One region of the Paenibacillus sp. FSL R5-0810 genome, then DNA from elsewhere that is predicted to be linked to it. Evidence: predicted binding sites of a transcription regulator. Region 1 holds the regulator's gene; the other holds the start of a gene.

Evidence for each region. The regulator Rex, encoded in region 1, represses fermentation and respiration genes when NADH is low (regulators of the CRP and FNR family bind a similar motif). The targets are predictions, from matches to a motif close to TTGTGAAATATTTCACAA.
Region 2: adhE (bifunctional acetaldehyde-CoA/alcohol dehydrogenase) is a predicted target of Rex. The motif match lies at 2,270-2,287, and genes of this name have one in related genera.

The regions. Positions count from the first base shown of each region.
Region 1 covers NZ_JBBOCF010000001.1:2,615,645-2,619,992, reverse strand. The annotation lists gene dinG (ATP-dependent DNA helicase DinG) at 1-2,166, shown strand, start outside; gene MKX76_RS11780 (redox-sensing transcriptional repressor Rex) at 2,235-2,897, shown strand; gene MKX76_RS11775 (amidohydrolase) at 2,875-4,173, shown strand; gene MKX76_RS11770 (cell wall elongation regulator TseB-like domain-containing protein) at 4,202-4,348, shown strand, end outside.
Region 2 covers NZ_JBBOCF010000001.1:2,784,347-2,788,694, forward strand. The annotation lists gene adhE (bifunctional acetaldehyde-CoA/alcohol dehydrogenase) at 1-2,169, opposite strand, end outside; gene MKX76_RS12675 (Crp/Fnr family transcriptional regulator) at 2,553-3,278, shown strand; gene MKX76_RS12680 (hypothetical protein) at 3,864-4,022, shown strand; gene MKX76_RS12685 (formate/nitrite transporter family protein) at 4,320-4,348, opposite strand, start outside.

The sequences.
Region 1 (4,348 bases):
CCCAATCCGCTGGCGAACATGAGCTTTGATGAGTATATGGATGAGGTTCGGAGACGTTTGAAGGAAGTGCTTCCACAATATGAGAGCCGGGATGCGCAGGACATCATGTTCCAGGAAGTGATGCAGGCGCTTGATGAGGACAAGCATCTGTTGATCGAAGCCGGCACCGGTACTGGAAAATCGCTCGGATATTTGCTCCCGTCCATTTACCAAAGCGTCAAGCAGGAGCAGAAGGTGATGGTCAGCACGCATACGATCAACCTGCAGGAACAGCTTCGAGACCGCGACATTCCTCTGCTTACCCAGGTAGTGCCGTTCCCTTTTAAAGCAGCCATCTTTAAGGGAAGAGGTCATTATTTGTGTTTGAGAAAATTTGAACATAAAATAAATAGGAGAGATTTTCATTCGCCGAAGGAGGACGTCATTACGGCGGCCCAAATGCTGGTATGGCTCACACAGACCGAAAGCGGCGATGATGAGGAGCTGAATCTCGGCGGCCGCGGAGGCGATTTCTGGGAAACGATCGCCAGCGATTCCGATTCATGCCTTGGACGAGGCTGCCCGTGGTTCCGCAAGTGCTACTACCATCGGGCGAAGCATGAGGCCGGCATTGCGGATGTTGTCATCACGAATCATTCCAAGCTGTTTACCGATGTAAAAGCGAACCACCAGCTGCTTCCGAGCTACGAGCGGCTCGTCATCGACGAAGCCCATCATTTGGAGGATGTGGCCGGCAAGCATCTCGGGCTGCAGATGAAATATTTTACGGTGGTTCATACATTGACGCGTCTATACAAGGACAGCCGAAGCGGGCAGCTCCCTGCGCTGCGGCAGCTGCTCCAGGCTTCTCCCCATGAGAAATCCGGGGAATGGTCGGCGGTCATCGACCGGATCTATCCTGATCTGATCACGGTGAAAGAAACTTGGGACCGACTCAGCGACCAGCTGTTCGGCCTGCTTCCGGAACGCGGCGATGCTTCTCCTGGAGATGCCGGGCAATACACGCTGCGGCTCTCGCCTGCGAAGAAGCCGAAGGATTGGGGAGCGCTCGCCGAGCTGGAACAGCAGATTCACGTGACGCTGGGAGACGTCGTTCGCAAGGGAGACAAGCTGATCGCCGAGATGAAGGAAGAGCTTGACGATTACAGTGCGGACAGCCTGCTGACTGACCTGTCGGGCTTGTTTAAGGATCTGGCTGCGCATCGCGAGGATTTGCGGTCCTTCATGGCCCTGAATGACGAAGGCACCGTATACTGGATGGAGGCCAACGGCAATTTCCGCAGCAAGTCGCTGCAGCTCTACGCCGTGCCCGTTGATGTGAGCAAGCATTTGAAGGAATTGTTTTTTGACAAGAAGCGGAGCGTGATTCTGACATCGGCGACGCTGTCGGTCGATAAATCGTTTCAATTCATGATCGATAATCTAGGGCTCCAGGAGGCGGCGGACGCAGGGAATCTGAACACGGTTCAGCTGCCGTCCCCGTTCAATTACAGGGAGCAGGCGCTTCTTGTCATTCCGCGGGATTTTCCAAGCGTGAAGGGCTCCGTGGGGGATGCGGTATTTGTGGATACGCTCGTGAAGTCGCTCTCTGAAGCGGCAATAGCTACCCAAGGTCGTATGCTCGTCCTGTTTACGTCGTACCGGATGCTTCGTCAGGTGCACGAGCCGCTGAAGGAAGCGCTGGCTGCCAGCGAAATTACGGTGCTTGGTCAGGGAATGGATGGTACGAGCCGTACGAAGCTGATACGCCGGTTCCAGGATAGCAGCGCGTCGGTTCTGCTCGGGACCAGCTCCTTCTGGGAGGGCGTTGACATTCCCGGAGAAGCGCTGACCTGCCTGGCGATTGTCCGGCTGCCGTTCCAGCCGCCCAACCATCCGCTGGTCGAGGCGAAGAGCGAGCTGCTGCAGCAGCAGAAGAAGAACCCGTTCATGAAGCTGTCGGTGCCGCAAGCGGTCATCCGCTTCAAGCAGGGCTTCGGGCGGCTTGTTCGGACCGCCCACGATAAGGGAATCGTGATCGTCTACGATACCCGGGTAATCGAATCGTATTATGGAAAATACTTCTTGTATTCCCTGCCCGGACCGAAAATGGAGCATATGCCGACCGAGGGGATCGTCCCCCGTATTGCGCAGTGGCTTGAGGAAAGGGAGAATGAAAAAGAGTGAACCTAAAGGGGAGCAAGGCTTTATATTGGAAGCGATGAACTATCATCCTATTAATAGGGGGAGCATGCATGAAATCGGATAAAATTTCAGAGGCCGTAGTCCGCAGATTGCCAGTCTATTTGCGCTATTTGAATGAGCTTCATAAGCGGGAGGTGTCCACCGTCTCCTCACAGGAGCTTGGGCAGAAGCTCGACCTGAACCCGGCCCAAATCCGCAAGGATTTGGCCTATTTCGGGGATTTCGGCCGGAAGGGCATCGGGTATGATGTCTCCTATCTCATTGAGAAAATCCGCCAAATCTTGAAGCTGGACCAGAAGATCAACGTTGCGCTGGTGGGTGCGGGCAATCTCGGACATGCGCTATCCAATTACAACGCGTTTCTGAAAGATAATATGAAGATTGTGGCGATTTTCGATTCGTACCCTCCGAAAATCGGGCTGAAGATCAATAACTTGACGGTGCAGCCGATGGAAGAGCTGGACAAGACGGTCCAGGAATACGGCATTCGAATCGGGATCATTACGGTACCGGATTTTGAAGCGCAAAACGTAGCCAATCAGCTGATCAACGCCGGAATCGAGGCGATTTTGAATTTTGCCCCGACGATTCTGAAGGCGCCGCCTCATATCCGCATTCACACCGCGGATTTTACGACGGATCTGCAAAGTCTGGCTTACTATTTGGACAATGGGAAGGAGGATGCGCAGCATGACAACGAAGTGGATGGTTAAGAACGGAACATTTGCCGTGCTTCAGGAAGGACAGCCGGTTCTCCGCGGGTATATGGTTGTGGAGGACGACCGCATCACGTATTTGGGAGAAGAGGAGCCTCAGGTCGATGCAGAAACCCAGGTGATGGACGGAACGCATCTGTTATTCCTTCCAGGGCTGGTCAACACGCATGGACATGCAGCCATGTCGCTGCTTCGCGGCTTTGGCGATGATCTGGCCCTGCAAGTTTGGCTGCAGGAGAAAATGTGGCCGATGGAAGCGAAGTTTACGGCCGACGATGTATTTTGGGGCACTTCGCTCTCGGTGCTCGAGATGCTGAAGGGCGGTACGACAACCTTCGTTGACATGTATGACCATATGGATCAGGTCGCCAAGGTTGTCCAAGACTCCGGAATGCGGGGAGTGCTGACAAGAGGCGTCATCGGGCTGTGTCCTCCGGAAGTACAGAAGCAGAAGCTGGATGAGGCGATTGCCTTTGCAAAGGACTGGCACGGTCAGGCGGAGGGCCGGATTACGACGATGATTTCGCCGCATGCGCCTTACACCTGCCCGCCAGACTTCATTGAGAAATTCGTTCAAGCGGCGCATGATTTGAATCTGCCGATTCATACCCATATGTCCGAAACGGCAGCCGAAGTGCAGCAGAATGTGAATGACTACGGACAGCGTCCGGTGGCCCATCTGGAGAAGCTCGGCGTGTTCTCGCGTCCGACGCTGGTTGCGCATGCGGTGCATTTGACGGACGAAGAGATTGAAATATTGGCTAAGCATGATGTCGCGGTATCCCATAACCCCGGCAGCAACCTGAAGCTGGCCAGCGGTGTTGCGCGTGTTCCCGAGCTGTTGAAAGCAGGTGTGACAGTGTCCCTTGGAACCGATGGACCAGCGAGCAATAACAACCTGGACATGTTCGAAGAAATGCGCCTGGCCGCCCTTATCCACAAGGGCGTCAGCGGCGATCCGACGGCTATTCCGGCAGCCGAAGCGCTTCGAATGGGAACCGAGTATGGAGCACGGTCGGCATTTCTTGATAACGTAGGCAGATTGGCCGTCGGGATGAAGGCGGACATGATCGCACTGGATACCGATCAAGCGCATTTCCTGCCGCGCACGGACTACATTTCGCATTCAATTTACTCGGCCTCCGCCAAGGATGTGGAGCATGTATGGGTTGACGGCAAGCAGGTGGTTAAGCACGGCTCCTGCCTCACGCTGGATGAGGAACGGATCCGCCGTGAAGCCCAGCGTTCATTCGAGCGTCTTTCGACCCTTTAGGTCAGATTAAGGGGGAGGATCAGACGGTTTGAAAAAGAGAACAAAGTGGATTTTGCTTAGTATATCCGGGCTGCTGCTGGCGCTGCTATGCGTGCAGCTGTACTATTCCTATGTCATGAAGGACACGTGGAATGAGGAGAGCCTGGCGGTGCAAGCCGCTCGCCAGCATGGCGGC
Region 2 (4,348 bases), 170 kb from region 1:
CAGCGTCGAGGCATTATGCATTTTTTCCCGGGCCAGCTTGTCGCCGGTAAGCGCCGATTGCTCCAGATACTGGAATACGAGCTGAATGGCCTTGATGGCAAGCCCATCCGTATAATCGTTCGCCATGATCGAGACATAGGCTTCGATGGCATGCGTCAGCACGTCCATGCCGGTGTCGGCGACGGCGGTCTTCGGCAGCGTGTAGACAAATTCCGGATCAATGATCGCCACATCCGGCGTCAGCTCGTAATCGGCTAGCGGGTATTTGGTGTGCCCGGAAACTTTATCCGTGATTACGGCGAAGCTCGTGACCTCCGAGCCTGTGCCCGATGTAGTGGGAATGGCAACGAACTTCGCTTTCTGGCCAAGCTTCGGATACTTATACACCCGTTTGCGGATATCCATAAATTTCTGCTTCAGATCTTTGAAATCGGCATCCGGGTGCTCATAGAACAGCCACATCGCTTTCGCCGCATCCATCGGCGAACCGCCGCCGAGAGCAATGATGCAGTCTGGCTGGAACCTGTTCAGCATTTCGGTTCCCCGTTCAACCGTAGTCGTTGAAGGATCCGGTTCGACCTCCGAGAACACCTCGATCGCTACGGGCGCTCTTCGCTGCCGCAAGTAATGCTCAACCCGCTCCACGTACCCGAGCTTCACCATCATCGGGTCGGTGATAATGGCAATGCGCGATATGCCCGGCATTTTGGCAAGATACTGGGTGGAGCCTTTTTCGAAGTATATTTTATCCGGGACTTTAAACCACTGCATATTCACGGTTCTGCGGTTCACCCTTTTCACGTTGATCAGATTAACGGCCGTTACGTTGGAAGAGGTTGCGTTGCGTCCGTACGAGCCGCACCCCAGCGTCAGGGATGGAAGATTCGTATTGTAGATATCCCCGATTCCGCCCTGCGAGGACGGCTGGTTCACCAGAATGCGGCAGGTTTTCATGCGGCTCGAGAACGCCCGGATCACATCCTCATTATGCGAATGAATGACGGACGTATGTCCCATCCCTCCGAAGGCGACCATTTCCTCCGAACGTTTGATGCCTTCCTGCGCGTTTTTGACACGGTAGCACGCCAGCACAGGGCTCAGCTTCTCCACGGACAGGGGATAGCCCGGCCCGACGCCGTCCAGCTCGGCTACCAGAATCTTGGTGCCTGCCGGGACATCAAGGCCGCATTGCTCGGCAATCTTAACCGCCGGCTGACCGACGATCGCCGGATTGACCGCGCATTTGTCGGATATCATGGCCTTAACCGACAGCTTCACGGTTTCTTCCTTGTTCATAAAATAGCAGCCGGCCGCCATCATTTTCTTCTTCACTTGCTCAAACACGGGCTCCTCGATAATGACAGCCTGCTCCGACGCGCAAATCATCCCGTTGTCGAACGTCTTCGATAAAATCAGGTCATTCACGGCCTGGTCGAGATCCGCCGACTTCTCGATAAAGCACGGCACGTTTCCCGGACCGACGCCGAGTGCCGGCTTGCCGCAGCTGTAAGCCGCTTTTACCATGGCGGAACCGCCGGTTGCCAATATGCACGCCACGTCCGGATGATGCATTAAAGCATGGGTTTTCTCCATGGACGGCTCCTCAATCCATTGAATGCAATCCGCCGGGGCTCCATGCTTACGCGCGGCCTCCAGCAAAATGGCAGCAGCCTCCCGGCTGCAAGCCTGTGCCGACGGATGGAATCCGAAAATGATCGGGTTGCGCGTCTTGATCGAAATCAGTGCTTTGAAGATGGTGGTTGAGGTAGGGTTCGTTACGGGGGTGATCCCCATGATGATCCCGATCGGCTCGGCGATCTTTTGGAACTGGTCGTACGGGTTATCCTCTATCACGCCCACCGTTTTGTCGTATTTAATATTGTTATGGATGTACTCTGTTGCAAACAGGTTTTTGATGATCTTATCTTCGTATACGCCGCGTCCGGTTTCTTCGACCGCCATTTTTGCCAGCTGCATATGCTTCTCGAGCCCGGCCATCGCCATCGCATGCACGATTCGGTCGACCTGTTCTTGGTCCAGCTCCATAAACTGCGCTTGAGCCCGGTTCGCCCGGTCGATTAAGCCCTGTACGTATTGTTCAGCCGTTTGTTCTTTGACTTTGGTTTCTGCGGATGCTTTGGTTTCTCCAGGTGCTTTGCTTACAGCCATCTCTCTCATCCTCCCATGATTTTCTGTTTGGTTGCTTTCGCGGTTGTTTATTGGTTTCTGTTGTCTACGGTTCGATCGTAACATAGCGTCTCATAATATTATGTGAATTATTTCACATATTATTGGTTCGGCTATATATTTTTATGATTCATGACATCCTCTTCGGAATTGGCTATCCGATATCTGTCGCGACCGGAGTGGCGCAAGGCCGAGAAAAGGTTAAGAGGATCCTCCCTATACGTGAACTAGATCACAAAGTTTGAAAATTCGCCACTATTTTCCTCCCAAATACCCTTTCAAGTGATTTTTTTCACGTTATAATGGAGGTAACAAATCATTCAAGATTGAACTGATCAAATTTAAAGATGTTAGGAGATACCGACATGAATACTGTAGACAACGTTTTAGAACTAGAAAGCTTAGGGAATATCCAGTGCTTCTCGGAACAAAATCGAAACCGTCTGCTGGTTACCATGAAGGAACGCGCACTCCCTGAAGGCTCGCATTTGTTCTGGGAAGGCGACTTGGCCGACAAGCTTTACTATGTAAAGCAGGGACGGATCAAATTAACGAAAACGACCGATGAAGGCAAAGAGCTTATTCTATATATGTATCATCCGGGTGATCTGATCGGGCATGCCGATCCATTCATCAGCAGCAACCACAGCTACTCGGCTGAAGTGCTGGAAAGCAGCGTGGTCGGCGTCATCGAGAACAAGGATCTGGAGCTGCTGGTTTGCCAGCATTGCGACTTCGCGATTGATTTCATGAAGTGGATGGGCGTCCACCACCGGATTACCCAGACCAAATTTCGGGATCTGATGATGTACGGCAAACCAGGGGCGCTGTGCTCGACGCTGATCCGTCTTGGCAATACGTACGGGCAGGAGCAGGCTGACGGAAGCACCTTGATCAACAAAAAAATTACCCATACGGACCTATCGAACATGATCGGAGCCACGCGCGAGAGTGTCAACCGCATGCTAAGCGATCTCCGCAAAAAAGAAGCGATCGAGTATGCAGGCGGGCTGATCGTCATTAAAGACTTGTCGATGCTGCAGGAAATCTGCCACTGCGAGCTGTGTCCGAAGGAAATCTGCCGGATCTAGGGTGACTTGGTCACCCTGCGTGGCATGCGCTGCGCCTTCACAAGTCCCTTTTAGGGACTTGTTTGCTCCTCTGGCGCGCATTGCGCCACTACAAGTCCCTTTTGGGGACTTGTTTGCTCCTCTGGCGCGCATTGCGCCACTACAAGTCCCTTTTGGGGACTTGTTTGCTCCTCTGGCGCGCATTCCACCGCTACAAGTCCCTTTTGGGGACTTGTTTGCTTCTCTGGCGCGCATTGCGCCACTACAAGTCCCTTTTCGGGACTTGTTTGCTTCTGTGGCGCGCATTGCGCCTTCACAAGTCCCTTTTGGGGACTTGTTTGCTCCTCTGGCGCTCATTGCGCCACTACAAGTCCCTTTTGGGGACTTGTTTGCTCCTCTGGCGCACATTTCACCTCCACAAGTCCCTTTTCGGGACTTGTTTGCGCCTGTGGCGCGCTTTACGCTCCCCCAAGTCCCCTTTCGGGACTTGTTCACTGGCGCTCCCCCCTCTTCGATCCTCCCATCCCCACCGCCGTGCATAATCTGCCTGTCTTTGCCCACAATAATCCCTGTCTTTCCAAAACCATTTCAAAGGGAGTGTAACGCATGCGTGAAGGTTTGATTCCTGCTGTTCTCGGAACTGTAGTTTCTGCTTCAGGCGCCGCTCTGCTTTGCAGCAAGTATAAACTTGCCGCAACCGGTATTCTTGGCTTCGGACTGGCCCATGTCGTGCTGGGTGCGATTGACCTGGTGGAACACCGGTAAGGATTTGGAGGACATTACGCGCAGCAATCCTGCCTGACATCTTCTGCCGCGAGGGACTTCAAGGCAAGAGACGGGCAGGGCTGCGCACTTTGCACTGCATACAAAAGCGGACCCCGCCCTTTGGCGTAGAGTCCGCTTTTTTTCGTTACCGGATGTTTATATGAGACGCAATAGAAAAGATATCAGATTCGGCCTGCTTTAAACCCTTGGTGCACTTTGATTACTTCTACTTTTGTTATACTACAAGTGACTGTTTGAAATACTTGAGGCTGCTTTTTAAAAACCCGGTATTTTCGTTTAGCCTGAAGCTTGCTGCTTCTTGCTTC